One region of the Sphaerisporangium rubeum genome, then DNA from elsewhere that is predicted to be linked to it. Evidence: predicted binding sites of a transcription regulator. Region 1 holds the regulator's gene; the other holds the start of a gene.

Evidence for each region. Region 1 encodes HrcA, which represses chaperone genes, less so after heat shock. Its sites were predicted from a motif close to TTGGCACTCTCNNNNNGAGAGTGCCAA; they were not measured.
Region 2: groES (co-chaperone GroES) is a predicted target of HrcA. The motif match lies at 2,500-2,526, and genes of this name have one in related genera.

What each region holds. Positions count from the first base shown of each region.
Region 1 covers NZ_JACHIU010000001.1:5,258,302-5,265,636, reverse strand. The annotation lists gene BJ992_RS22445 (DUF4870 domain-containing protein) at 1-728, opposite strand, end outside; gene BJ992_RS22440 (DUF3097 domain-containing protein) at 725-1,555, opposite strand; gene BJ992_RS22435 (hypothetical protein) at 1,576-2,571, opposite strand; gene hrcA (heat-inducible transcriptional repressor HrcA) at 2,754-3,761, shown strand; gene dnaJ (molecular chaperone DnaJ) at 3,761-4,900, shown strand; gene BJ992_RS22420 (16S rRNA (uracil(1498)-N(3))-methyltransferase) at 4,955-5,680, shown strand; gene BJ992_RS22415 (hypothetical protein) at 5,748-6,428, opposite strand; gene BJ992_RS22410 (SigE family RNA polymerase sigma factor) at 6,425-6,904, opposite strand; gene BJ992_RS22405 (HIT domain-containing protein) at 7,180-7,335, shown strand, end outside.
Region 2 covers NZ_JACHIU010000001.1:1,487,506-1,494,840, reverse strand. The annotation lists gene BJ992_RS06475 (sigma-70 family RNA polymerase sigma factor) at 1-25, opposite strand, end outside; gene groL (chaperonin GroEL) at 362-1,984, opposite strand; gene groES (co-chaperone GroES) at 2,093-2,404, opposite strand; gene BJ992_RS32605 (THUMP-like domain-containing protein) at 3,069-4,511, shown strand; gene BJ992_RS06455 (hypothetical protein) at 4,698-6,335, shown strand; gene tsaD (tRNA (adenosine(37)-N6)-threonylcarbamoyltransferase complex transferase subunit TsaD) at 6,823-7,335, opposite strand, start outside.

The DNA of each region.
Region 1 (7,335 bases):
GCGGCGACCGAGGCCATGATCATGATGATCAGGGAGCCGATCCACAGGACCGGGAAGAGGATGAGGCCGATGATCAGGAACGACAGGACGAAGCAGACGACGTAGGCGATGACCAGGGTGATCTGGAAGTTCAGGGCCTCGGCGGCCTGGTCGCGGACGTAGGGGGACTCGTCCTTCTTGGTGACGTAGAGGATGAGGGGGCCGATGAACGAGGTGAGCAGGCCCAGCAGGTGCGCGAGCATCGCCATCGTGGTGTCGTCGGTGCCGGGACGCGGGCCGTAGCGGCCGGGGACGTGCGGCTGGCCGTACGCCGGGTTGGCGTAGCCGGGGCCGTAGCCGGGCTGTCCGTAGCCAGGGCCGTAGCCGGGTTGTCCGTAGCCAGGTTGGCTGTAACCAGCTTGTCCGTAGCCGGGCTGGCCATAACCGGGCTGTCCGTAGCCGGGTTGTCCGTAGCCGTGCTGGCCGTAAGCCGGTTGGCCGTGGTCCTGTGGGGTGCCGTGGTCGGACGGCGCGGGGCCGGGGTGGTTGTAGGAGGGCTGGTCGTGGGTGGGGGTGGTGTACGGCTGGGATGGCGGGCCGTAGGCGGGGGTGGCGTGGGGACGGCCGGAGTCGGCGGGGGTGTGGTGCTGGGGTTGGTCCTGGGGGGTGCCGTGGGGGCCGGAGGGCGGGTCGAAGGAGGGGCGGGGGGCCTGGCGGGTTTCGTCGGCCGGGTCGGGTGGAGTGGTCATGAGTGCTCCTCGGTGGTCACGAAGTCGATCAGTTCCTCGACGCGGCCGAGGAGTTGGGGCTCGAGGTCGGTGTAGGTGCGGACCGACCCGAGGATGCGGCGCCAGGCGTCCGGCGGGGTCAGGCGCCAGCCGAGCGCGTCGAGCACACCTTCCTTCCACGGTACGCCGCGAGGCACGTCTGGCCAGGCGGGGATACCGAGGACGGACGGTTTCACGGCCTGCCAGATGTCCACGAAGGGGTGGCCGGTGATCAGGACCTGGGGGGAGGACACCTGTGCGGCGATGCGGCTCTCCTTGGAGCCGGGGACCAGGTGGTCGACCAGGACGCCGAGGCGCCGGCCGGGGCCGGGGGCGAACTCCTCGACGATCGCCGGCAGGTCGTCCACGCCTTCGAGGTACTCGACGACGACGCCTTCGACCCGCAGGTCGTGGCCCCAGATCTTCTCCACGAGGGCCGCGTCGTGCAGGCCCTCGACGTAGATGCGGCTCTCCCGCGCGACCCGCGCGCGCAGGCCCGTCACGGCGACGGACCCGGACGCACTGCGACCGGGGGTGCGCGCCGCCTGGCCCTCGGGTCGCACCAGCGTCACCGGCCTGCCGTCGAGCAGGAACGCGGCGGGGGCCAGCGGGAAGACGCGACGCCTCCCGAAGCGGTCCTCCAGGGTGACGGCTTCCTTGTCACATGCCACCACGGCGCCGCAGAAACCGTCCCCGGCGCCGTTCGCGTCCTCCACGACCAGGCCCGGCTCGGCGGGGACGCGCGGGATCTCGGCCCGCGGCCTTCTCCACCGGCCGCCGGCCAGCACATCCCGTCCGTAGTCCCGCATAGCAGGGCACGCTAGCAAGCTCAGGCGCCAGGCGGGGCCTGCCACCCGCCGCCGTACGGCGCGCTCGGCGCCAGGCGCTTGCGGAACCGGCTGCGGCGCACCAGCACCACGATGGTGACGATCAAGGCGAACAGGAAGCCGATCAGCGGCACCAGGAACAACGCGGCCACTCCGCCGGCCAGCGCGCCGGTGTTCGCCGTGAGCGAGCGGCCGACGCCGAACACGACCTGCTGGCCTTCCTCGGCCTGGCACGTGAACTTGTAGTCGCCGGCGGCGGGGACGCCGATGTTGAACAGCAGTTCCCACACGCGGCCGTCGGCCGTGATGGTCTGCGAGGTCGACGGGTTGGTCAGCTTGGCCTTGCGGCCGTCGGCGGCGTTCTCCGCGACGCACGTCACGTTGGCGGGACCGGACGCCGAGGCGTACAGAGCGGGCTTCTGCGCGGGGTCCACCGTGGCGACCACGCTGCCACCGCTCTGGAAGGTCTTGGACGGCGCCGCGTCGCCGAGGGTCTTGAACAGGCCGCCGGCGAAACCGGCGAAGCCGATGCCGACGCAGACCACCGCGATGATCCACGCCAGGAAGACCCACAACAGTCTCGGACGGACCTGACCCTTGGCCGGCGGGGGAGTGCCGTAGCCGGGGGGGTTCGCGCCGTAGGACGGGCCGCCGTAGCCCTGGCCGGGAGGCGGGGAGTAACCCTGGCCGCCCGGCGGGGGCCCGTACCCCTGCTGGGGGTTGCCGTACCCGCCACCGTACCCGCCACCGGGGCCGCCGTGGCCCTGGCCGGGAGGGGGACCGTACGGTCCCTGGCCGCCGGGAGGCGGCGGGTAGTTCTGCCCGCCTGAGGGGGAGCCGAAGGGCGGACGGTCACCGGGGCCGCTCGCCTGAGCGCCGTAAGAAGGGGTTCCCTGGGCACCGTGAGGGGACGAGCCGGGGGCGGCCTGCTCGCCGAAGGGGTAGGGACGCGCGATGCGCGATGTCGCGTCCTCGGGCCGGGGGGTGTTCTCGGTCATGCGAGAAGTGTGGACCATGTCACTTGCCGGTCGATAGCAACCCGCTTGTAGCGGCCGCACCCGTGCTGTGCCCCGCGGGTTATCGCACCGTGCCTGCGGGAGCCGTACACTTGGCACTCGGGAACACTGAGTGCCAGGACCGCGTTCACGCAGGCACGCAAAGCAGGCAGGAGGTGAGCACGTTGCTCGATGATCGCAAGCTGGCCGTACTGCGCGCCGTCGTCGAGGACTACGTGTCCACCAACGAACCCGTCGGGTCCAAGGCGCTGGCCGAACGGCACAATCTCGGCGTCTCGCCTGCCACGGTGCGCAACGACATGGCGGTGCTGGAGGAGCAGGGGTACATCGCGCAGCCGCACACCAGCGCGGGCCGGGTGCCGACCGACAAGGGCTACCGGCTGTTCGTCGACCGGCTGTCGCAGATCAAGCCGCTGTCGGCGGCCGAGCGCCGCGCCATCGAGACGTTCCTCGCCGGCGCGGTCGACCTCGACGACGTCGTCACGCGCACGGTGCGGTTGCTGGCGCAGCTCACCCGGCAGGTCGCGGTGGTGCAGTACCCGTCGCTGATCCGCTCCACGGTGCGCCACGTCGAGCTGGTGCCGCTGTCGGAGCGGCGCATCATGCTGGTCCTGATCACCAACACCGGCCGGGTCGAGCAGCGGGTCGTGGACCTCCCCGACGTCGTGGAGGACGACCGCATCGCCCACCTGCGGGCCGTGCTCAACGCCGGCCTGGACGGCTGCGCGCTGAGCCAGGTCCCCGAGACGGTGGCCGACATGCACGAGCGTCTCCCCGAGGACGACCGGCCGATGGCGGGCACGATAACCTCCGTCCTGCTGGAAACGCTGGTCGACCGGCACGAGGAGAAGATCGTCTTCGCCGGCACGGCCAACCTCACGGCCGACTTCACCGTCGGCCTGCGCGACGTGCTGGAGGCGCTGGAGGAACAGGTCGTGCTGATGCGGCTGCTCGGGGAGGCCGGCGGCTCCCCTGTCACGGTGCGTATCGGGTCGGAGAACCCCTATTCCGGCCTTCACGGCACTTCCATCGTCGCCGCCGGATACGGTTCGGGCGACAATGAACTGGCCCGGCTCGGAGTGCTGGGCCCGACGCGAATGGACTACCCGGTGACCATGGGAGCGGTGCGCGCAGTGGCACGCTATGTCGGCCAGATTCTGGCGGGGTCCTAGTGGCGCGCGACTACTACGCCATTCTCGGCGTCCGCCGTGACGCGGGCCAGGACGAGATCAAGAAGGCGTACCGCCGTCTCGCGCGCGAACTGCACCCCGACCTGAACCCCGACCCTGAGACGCAGGAGCGTTTCAAGGAGATCAACCAGGCGTACGAGGTCCTGTCCGACCCCAACAAGCGCCAGATGTTCGATCTCGGCGCCGACCCGTTCGGTGGTGGCGGCGGCGCGGGGGGTGCGGGTGCCGGGTTCGGCGCGGGATTCCCCTTCAGCGACATCATGGACGCGTTCTTCGGCGGCGGCGCCGCGGCGCGCGGGCCGCGCTCGCGTGCGCGGCGGGGCCGCAACGCCACCATCCGCGTCGAGCTCGACCTCGCGGAGTCGGCGTTCGGCACCACCCGTGAGCTGGTCGTCGACACCGCCGTGCTGTGCGAGGTCTGCCACGGCTCAGGCGCCGCCTCAGGCACCCACCCCGACACCTGTGACATGTGTCACGGCCGGGGTGAGATCTCCCAGGTGACCCGTTCGTTCCTCGGCCAGGTCATGACGGCGCGGCCCTGCCCCCAGTGCGGCGGCTTCGGCTCGGTCATCCAGCACCCCTGTCAGGAGTGCTCCGGTGACGGCCGGGTGCGCACGCGCCGCACCATCAAGGTCCGCATCCCCGCGGGGGTCGAGGACGGCACCCACATCCAGCTCGCCGGCGAGGGGGAGATCGGCCCCGGTGGCGGCCCCCCCGGCGACCTGTTCCTTGAGATCGTCGAGCGGCCCCACCAGATCTTCGAGCGGCGCGGCGACGACCTGCACTGCACCGTGCAGATCCCGATGACCGCCGCGGCCCTCGGCACCATCCTCACCGTCGAGACGCTCGACGGCGCCGAGGAGATCGACGTCCGGCCCGGCACGCAGTCCGGCCAGGTCATCCCCCTGTACAGCCGCGGCGTGCAGCACCTCAACGAGAGCGGCCGAGGCGACCTGCTGATCCACTTCAACGTGGAGACCCCGACCCGCCTCGACCCCGCGCAGGAGGAACTGCTCAAGGAGCTTTCCAAGCTGCGCGGCGAGGAACGGCCCCCCGGCAAGTTCGCCCCGGGCCAACAGGGTTTTTTCTCCCGCCTCCGTGACGCGTTCAACGGCCGCTGATCCCCGGCCGCGAGCGTTCCACGGTCACCTCGGCGGGTGACTAAGGTTTCACGGGTGAGTGTTCCTGTCTTCCTCGCGGACGACCTTTCCGGCGACGAGATCCTGCTGGACGGCCCCGAGGGCCGGCACGCCGCCGCCGTGCGGCGGCTGCGGGTGGGGGAGAGGGTCGACCTGACCGACGGCGCCGGCGCGGTGGCCGAAGGCGAGGTGCGGTTCGCCGGCCGGGACGCGTTGCGGGTGGCCGTGCTGGCGCGCCGGGTCGTGCCGCCGGCCGTGCCGCGACTGGTGGTGGTGCAGGCTCTTCCCAAAGGGGACCGGGGTGAGCTGGCGGTCGAGATGATGACCGAGGCCGGGGTGGACGTCATCGTGCCGTGGGCCGCGTCGCGGTGCGTCACCGTGTGGAAGGGGGACCGCGCGGCGAAGTCCCTGGCCCGCTGGCGGTCCGCCGCGAGAGAGGCCGGCAAGCAGGCCCGCCGGTTCCGGCTCCCTGAGGTGACCGAGCAGGCCACCACCGCGAAGGTGGCCGAGCTCCTGCGCGGCGCGGCCACGGCCGTCGTGCTGCACGAGGACGCCGCTGAGCCGCTCTCCCGCCTGCCTCTGGCGACCGGCGGTGACATCGTCGTCGTGGTGGGTCCCGAGGGAGGCGTCGCCGACGACGAGCTCCGCCAGTTCACGGAGGCCGGAGCGGCCGGCGTGCTGCTCGGCCCCACGATCCTGCGCACGTCCACCGCCGGGGTCGCGGCCGCGGCGGTGCTGCTGGCCCGCACGGGCCGGTGGTGACCGGCGGCACACCGGGTTCACCCCGCGTCGCGGTCCCCTGAGGGACCGGTCCTGCGCCGGCTGGGGCTCAGCCGGAGCTGGACGACTGGTCCAGCGCGGGTGGTGCGTCGGACGGTCCCTCGCTGTGCGTCTGCGGGGTGATGCTGGCCGTCGCGGTCGGCTCGGCGGCCGTGGGGGTGGGCTCGGCCGGCGTGGCGGGGGTGGGGGCCTTGGTCGGGGTCTTGGTCTGGGTGGGCCTCGGCTTGGGCTCGGTGGTGCGGCCCTCGGGGTCGGCGTCCGACTCCGAGGGTGCGGGGCACGGCGGCGCGTCCGCCGGGGCCCCGGACGCGCAGTCGGTGCCCGGCGAGGGCACGGTGCTCGGCTTCGGCAGCGGTGTGGTGCTGCCGGTCGGCGTGGGAGCCGTGGGGAGAGGACGCGCCGAGCCGCCTGTGGTCGGCGGCAGGACGTTCGGCGGCCTGCTCGTGCTCGACTCCTCAGGCGGGTCGGTGTCGTACTGGACCGGCATGATGGGCCGCTGCTCACCGCCGTCGCCGCGCAGCGAGGGGACGAACGTCACGATCGCGGCGGCCACCAGCACGGCCCCGAAGGCCGACGCGGCGGCGCGCCACCAAAAGAGACCTCGCGGCCCGCGCTGCTCGACGCGGGTGCGGATGATCTGCAGTCCTTCTGCGGAAGGCACGACGGAATCCGCCTCCGCGCGCAAGACACGGCGCAGGAGGTCGCCGTACTCGTCGGGGGATTCGGTCATGACAGTTGCTCCAGGAGAGTCCTCAAGGCGGCCATGCCGCGTGCTGTGTGGCTCTTCACCGCACCCTTGCTGATGCCCATGGCACCGGCGATCTCCGCTTCCGAAAGGTCGCCGTAGTACCGCAGGACCAGCGCTTCGCGCTGCCGTGCGGGAAGCCCGCGAAGGGCCTCGATCACCGCGGACCTTTCGAGCTCGCCGATGGCGCCGTTCTCGGCACTCGGCGCGTCGGGCAGCCCCTTGGGGGCGTACTTCTCGACGACGGCGCGGTGGCGCAGCACGGAACGCGATCGGTTGACGACCGACTGACGCAGGTAGGCGAGTGCCTTGTCGGTGTCGCGCAGCCGCCGCCATGCCCCGTGGAGGGCGACGAAGGCGTCCTGAACGACTTCCTCCGCGGTGGCGCTGTCGCGGACCAACAAAACGGCCAGACGCACGAGCGACCGGTAATGAGCGCTGTAAAGCGCCGTAACGGCCATGTCGGCGTCCCAACCGACGGGCACCGCCCCGAGCGACCTGTCGGCCACGAGGGTCTCGGTGGTCACATCAGTTGGACGCACGGGCTTTCCAGAGGGTTTACTCTCTGCCGGTTCTTTAGGGGGCATGACCCGATTCGTGTCCTCGCCGGTGGCCTCGCGCCGACACTGACCACTCCTGACGCTGAAGTGTCGCACACCAACCCTAGCCGTGGGGATCAGTCCGCGCTGCCTAGTCGGTGTTACCGATTGGCAACAGAGGTGACTACCATGCGGGCGTGACAGACTGCCTGTTCTGCAAGATCGTGAGCAAGAACATCCCCGCGACGGTCGTCCATGAGACCGATCGCACCGTGGCGTTCCGGGATCTCGACCCGCAGGCGCCGACGCACGTGCTGGTGATCCCCAAGGGCCACTACGAGAACGCCGCCGCG
Region 2 (7,335 bases), 3.8 Mb from region 1:
CGCATCCCTCGGTCACGTTACGCATGATGCCCGCCACGATCGCGCATGTCGTCATAGTGAATGGATACGGATTGGTCACATTGACGCTTCGATAACCGAGGGTAATCAAGCGAACACAGGTACGTTTCCCCATTTCGCAGGCGTACCCGAATTCGCGGGTATTTGTTAGATGTCGCCCCCAGAGGGGAAGGATGAGGTTGACGTCCGCCCGACGCGCCGGCACGCCGATCGGTTTACCGTGCCGCCAAATCACGGCCGGAAAAATCTTTTCCGCGAAATAGCCACGGCCCGTGCCTCGTCGCGAGGCACGGGCCGTGGTGTCGAACCGTGAAGCGGGCCGATGGCCCTGTGCGGGACCGCGTCAGTGACCGTGACCGTGACCGTGGCCCTGGCCCGCGGCGGCCGGAGCCTCCTCCTCGGGCTTGTCCACGACGAGCGCCTCGGTGGTGAGCAGCATCCCCGCGATGGAGGCGGCGTTCTGCACCGCCGAGCGGGTGACCTTCACCGGGTCGATGACACCCTCGGCGACCAGGTCGCCGTACTGGCCGGTGGCGGCGTTGAGGCCGTGACCGGCCGGCAGGTCGCTGATCTTGGAGGTGATGACGTAGCCCTCCAGACCGGCGTTCTCGGCGATCCAGCGGGCCGGCTCCACCAGCGCACGACGGACGATGGAGACACCGGTGGCCTCGTCGCCGGACAGACCGAGGTCGTCCAGCTCCTTGGACAGGTGCACCAGCGCCGAGCCGCCGCCGGAGACGATGCCCTCCTCGATCGCGGCGCGGGTGGCCGAGATCGCGTCCTCAAGGCGGTGCTTCTTCTCCTTCAGCTCCACCTCGGTGGCCGCGCCGACGCGCAGGATGCACACGCCGCCGGACAGCTTGGCGAGGCGCTCCTGGAGCTTCTCGCGGTCCCAGTCCGAGTCGGTGTGCTCGATGGCGTACTGGATCTCACGCACGCGGTCGGAGATGGCCTGCGGGTCACCCGCGCCGTCCACGACGGTGGTGTTGTCCTTGTCCACCACGATGCGGCGCGCGGTGCCGAGCACCTCCAGGCCGACGTTCTCCAGCTTGAGGCCGAGTTCCTCGGAGACGACCTGGCCGCCGGTGAGGATGGCCATGTCCTGCAGCATCGCCTTGCGGCGGTCACCGAAGCCGGGGGCCTTGACGGCCACCGAGGTGAACGTGCCGCGGATCTTGTTGGTGACCAGGACGGCCAGGGCCTCGCCCTCGATGTCCTCGGCGACCACGAACAGCGGCTTCTTGGTCTGCGCGACCTTCTCCAGCAGCGGGAGGAACCCGGCGATGGAGGAGATCTTGCCGAGGTGCAGCAGGACGTAGGCGTCCTCCAGCACGGCCTCCATGCGCTCGGGGTCGGTCACCATGTACGGCGACAGGTACCCCTTGTCGAACTGGAGTCCCTCGGTGAACTCCAGCTCCAGGCCCATGGTGTTGGACTCTTCGACGGTGATGACACCGTCCTTGCCCACCTTGTCGAACGCCTCGGCGATCAGCTCGCCGATCTTGGCGTCCTGCGCGGAGATGGTCGCGACGTTCGCGATCTCCTTCTTGTCCTCGACGGTGCGCGCACGCTCAAGCAGGCGGTCGCTCACCGCGCGCGCGGCGACGTCGATGCCGCGCTTGAGGCTCAGCGGCGAGGCGCCGGCGGCGACGTTGCGCAGACCCTCGCGCACCATGGCCTGGGCCAGCACGGTGGCGGTGGTGGTGCCGTCACCCGCGATGTCGTTGGTCTTCGTCGCCACTTCCTTGGCGAGCTGAGCGCCGAGGTTCTCGTACGGCTTCTCGAGCTCGACCTCACGGGCGATGGTGACACCGTCGTTGGTGATGGTGGGGGCACCGAACTTCTTGTCGATGACGACATTCCGCCCGCGCGGCCCGAGGGTCACCTTGACGGCGTCCGCGAGGGCGTTGACGCCGCGCTCGAGCGCGCGGCGTGCGTCCTCGTCGAACTCCAGGATCTTCGGCATTTAAGGTCCTCTCAGCATCAGAGCCCCGGGCCTTCGGTGAAGCACCCGGGGCTTGATACGCGTTTTCTGTAAGGCTCCGTGGAGATGGCCGCTTACGCGCCCGGGGCTTTACTTCTCGATGATCGCGAGAACGTCGCGGGCGGAGAGCACCAGGTACTCCTCGCCGCCGTACTTGACCTCGGTGCCGCCGTACTTGCTGTAGAGGACGACGTCGCCCTCCTTGACGTCGAGCGGGATGCGCTTGTCGCCGTCCTCGTCCCAGTTACCCGGGCCCACCGCGAGGACGCGCCCCTCCTGGGGCTTCTCCTTGGCGGTGTCCGGGATCACCAGACCGGAAGCGGTCGTCTGCTCTGCCTCAAGCGGCTGGACCACGATGCGGTCGCCGAGCGGCTTAACGGGAACCTTGGTGGCGGTCGTCACGATCGGACCTCCCCTTCAGATTTGTGATGACGAGCTGAAGAGGCGACCAGCGGCCTGCCGTCGCGGGTGTCAGACCTGCCTCGTCGCATTTTGTCTTGGCACTCTCCATCGGAGAGTGCCAACACTGAACAGTATGCAAGGCCGCCGACACAGTCAACACGGACAGGCCGTCCCAGGTCAGTCCGCCGAACAGCCCCTAGCGAACAGAACCTTCCTCGGCCGACATGTCCCTTTTCCCAACCTACTCACGCTACCCGCGACCCCCGCCACCGCCACCGCCACCGCCACCGCCACCGCCACCGCCACCGCCACCGCCAGACACAAACACACCATGTCCCTTCCTTGACCCGCTCACGCGATCCCCGCGTGCCGAGATGTTCATCCCTGACCCACTCACCCCACCCCCGCATGCCGACATGTCCACCCCTTACCCACTCACCCCACCCGCACGTGCCGAGATGTTCATCCCTGATCCACTCACCCCATCCCCGCGTGTCGTCTCCATCAGCAGACATGGACTCAACAGGTCCATCCGTGGCCCGCTCCCTCCACCCGCGCGTGCCGACATGTCCCTCCTTGGTCCACTCACCCCACCCACACGTGCCGACATGTCCATCTAAGGCCTCGCCCGCGCCACCCGTAGGTGCCGGTAGCGTCAGCAGGCGTGGATCTCGACGCCTTCCGCGAACTGCTGACCCCGCGCGGCCTGCGCGCGCTGGCGGACGCCGAGCGCGCCGTCGCCGAAGGCGCGGACGCCGTCGCGGCGGCGGTGACGTTGCGCAGGACCTACCCCGCAGGGCTCACCGGCGCCGCACTCACCCAGGCGCGGCTGCGTTCGCGTGCGACGGCGAAGTTCGGCGCCGACGCCGGCGTGATGTATTTCACGCCTGACGGCCTGGAGCAGGCCACCCGCGCCGAGGTCGCGGCCCACCGCGCCGGCCGGTTCGGGCCAGGCGACCGGGTCGCGGACGCCTGCTGCGGCATCGGCGGCGACCTGCTGGCCCTGGCCCGCGCCGGGTGCCGTGTCGACGCGGTGGATCGCGACCCGCTGACCGTGGAGGTCGCTCGCGCCAACGCCGCCGCGCTCGGCCTGTCGGCGCTGGTGACCGTCACCGTGGGGGACGCCGAAGCCGTGGAGCCGGAACGGCACGACGCGCTGTTCGCCGACCCCGCGCGGCGCACCACCGGCAGGCGGGTCTTCGACCCCATGTCCTACTCGCCGCCATGGCCGGATGTCCTGGCTCTGGCGGCGCGCGCACGCGGCGCGTGCCTGAAGGTCGCACCAGGCGTGCCGTACGACGTTTTGCCTGCCGACGCCGAGACCGAGTGGGTCTCCTGGCGCGGCGAGGTCAAGGAGGCCGCCGTCTGGACCGGCGTCCTCGCCACACCGGGGGTGCACCGGCGGGCCACCATGCTGTCGTCCCGGCCTCCAGGACTCTCGTCCGAGCGGCCGGGACTCTCGTCCGAGCGGCCGGGACTCTCGTCCGAGCGGCCGGGACCCTCGTCCGAGCGGCCGGGACCCTCGTCCGAGCGGCCGGGACCCTCGTCCGAGCGGCCGGGACCCTCGTCCGAGCGGCCGGGACCCTCATCTGAGCCGCCGAAGCCGTCATCCGAGCAGCCGGGACCGCCGGCCGCGGCACCTGCGCCGTCCACGTCGTCCACGTCGTCCACGCCGCCTGCGCCGCCGTCCGCGCTGAGTCTCACACCGGACTCCGCGCTCGGGGACCCGCCGGTCGGGCCGGTGGGGCGGTATCTGTACGAACCGGACGGAGCGGCGATCCGCGCGCACCTGGTGGCCGAGGTCGCCGCCTCGGTGGAGGGGCGGCTGCTCGACGCGCGCATCGCGTACATCACCGGGGACGGGCCGGCGGTCACGCCGTGGGCCTCGCGGTACGAGGTGCTGGAAACGCTGCCGTTTTCCCTGAAAAGGCTGCGGGCCGCGCTGCGGGCCCGTGACATCGGCACCGTGACCCTCAAGAAACGCGGCTCCGCGCTGGACATTGAACGCCTTCGCAAGGATTTGCGGCTTTCAGGAAAGAATTCCGGAGTCGTGGCACTCACCCGGATCGGCGATCATCCGTACGCGCTCATCTGCGACCCGGCCTGACCTGCGACGATAGCAAACACGGGCAATTTATCGATAATCACGATGTTTTAAACTCGGCCCGGAAAGAGACGTGCTCAGGCACTACAGTTGGCCCGCGCGGGATTTCATCGACCGTCGTTTCACCCGATTTGTTCGTCGTGCACCCCTTCACCGCCAGGCGTGCGCCGGCGAGCGAAGGAGCCCTCGGTGGACCACTCCAACCACACCCTCCTCCAGGCGGGAAGCCAGACCGCCATCTCCGACCGCATGCGCGAGCTCCTCGCGCGCGCCGCACAGGACCACGTCTACGAGCAGCGCACCCAAGGCGCCGTGCTCGACGAGATCCGCCAGCGGCTGGAAGGCATGGAGTGGGTCCTGCGAGAGGTGCGGGAACGCGAGCTCGGTGGCCTCAGCGGCGCGCTGGAGGACATGGGGGGACGTCTCGGCGAGCTCGCCACCCGTCCCCCCGTGTGGGCCGAGGGCCTCGCGCAGCACGTCGAGATCGTCCGCGACCGGGTGGACGGCGTCGGCAGCCGCCTCGCCGGCCTCGGCGACCGCGTCGAGTCCGTAGGCGACCGCGTCAAACCCGTCTCCGAGCTCCCCGCGCTGTGGACCGACCTGAGCACCGTGCGCGAAGGCGTCGCGGAGGCCCTGAAGCGCATCCAGGCGGTCCTGGACGGCACCCACGGCATGGCGGACCGCATGGCCGAGTTCACCCGCCGCCTGGCCCAGTTCCAGTCCGGCATCGAAGCCGCGGGAGGCCGCTTCACCCGCGTCGACAAGGCCCTGCTCGACCTCACCCAGCGCACCGAACGCGTCGAAGGCTGCGTCCTCGACCTCAGCGAAGGCATGGAGGACACCCTCGCCGCCACCATGGACCGTCTCACGGCCACCATGGAAAAACTCGCCACCGGCCTGGAGGGGGTCACCACCCGCCTCACCGGCACCGAATCCCAGCTCACCACCCGCCTGACCGCCATAGACACCACCCTCACCACCATCACCACCCGCTTAGAAGCCCTCGACTCCCGCCTGACCACCCACACCGACACCACCCACACCCACCTGAAATCCCTCACCTCCTGCCTGGAAGCCACCCGCTCCGCCGCCGAACAAGCCCAAGCGACAGCCGAAACCACCCAGGCCACCGTCCACCACCTCACCACCACAACAGAGGCCGACCGCACCACTCTGGAAGCCCTCACCACGACCACACAATCCGCCCTCGCCACCCTCACCACGACCGTGGAGTCCACCCACTCCAACCTCGCAACCTTGGCCGCGACCACAGAGTCCACCCGCTCCGACCTCGCGGCCCTGACGACCACGGTGGAGTCCACCGCCTCGGACCTCCAGACCCTCACCACATCGGCGGATACCACCCGCTCCACCCTCCAGGACCTCGGCGCAAGATCCGATGCCGTAACGGCAAGACTCGCCGACCAGGAAACCCGCCTCACCTCCTTCGGCGACAACTTCGAAGGCGTCAACGAACGCCTGGACCTCCTGGACGACCACCTGGAAGCCGTCAACCAACGCGTAGGCCAACTCCCCGCACTCCTCGAAGTAGGCGAGGTACACAAACGCGTCGGCGAGCTGATCGACGCACAAACCGCCACCCAAGCCGAACACCTCACCACCATCGCCGACCGCATAGCCGAAACCATCCCCACCCTGAAACCCCTGATCCAAGCCCGCCCCGACCACCCCCAACTGACCAAAACAATCCAAGACCTCCTCCACCCCACCCACACCGACCTGACCCGCCACCTAAGCGGCCTCGAAGAAACCATGCTCGCCCTCGCAGAAGCCCTCCTACGTCCCCCCCGCCCCCCCAAGGACTGACCCGACCTCACCCACCAAACCGCCGTACCAGGCGCCGATCCCACCGCGCCGGCGCCACAGCAAAAACCCCAGCCCGATGCGACGAAGAAGACACGTCCCGGACCAACACGACCCGGACCAACACGACCCGGGACGACACGACCCAGGGACGACGCCCCAAGGACTGACCCGACACATCGGCCAACCGCCGTACCAGGCGCCGAATTCACCGCACCACACCCCACCGCGCCGGCGCCACCGCAGGACCCCAGCCGACACGCCAGAAAAAACACAGCCGACCGTCACCACCGGAGTCTCACCACCAGACCCTCACGAACCGGGACGACATGAGCCGGGCTGCCACCAGGCCCTCACGACCTGGACGACACGGCCGGATAAGCCCGGCCTGGGATGGCATGGTCACGCCAACACGGCTCGGCGGCCGATACGACAGGGATGGCATGAATCCAGCCGACATGGTCTGGAACGACGGGGCGGGTGTGGTCGGCTACAGGCGGGTCGTGGTGACCGGGAGGGAGGAGTCGGCGGGGATGGTCAAAGATGACGGGGGGGCGCCGGTGGTCACCAGTTCGGAGCCTAGGGCGGCGACCATGGCGCCGTTGTCGGTGCACAGGCCGGGGCGGGGGACGCGGAGGCGGACGCCGGCTGTGTCGCAGCGTTCCTGGGCCAGGGCTCTCAGGCGGGAGTTGGCGGCCACTCCGCCGCCTATCAGGAGGTCTTTCACCCCGTGGTGGCGGCACGCTTGGAGGGCTTTGCGGGTCAGGACGTCCACTACGGCTTCTTGGAAGGACGCGGCTACGTCGGGGACGGAGACGGTGTGGCCTTCGCGCTCCCTGGCTTCAACCCAGCGGGCCACGGCGGTCTTGAGGCCGGAGAAGGAGAAGTCCAGGGTTCCGTCGTCGTACTTGCCTCTGGGGAAGGCTATTGCGGTGCCTGAGCCGCTTCTTGCGGCGCGGTCGATGTGGGGGCCCCCGGGGAAGGGGAGGCCCAGCACTCGGGC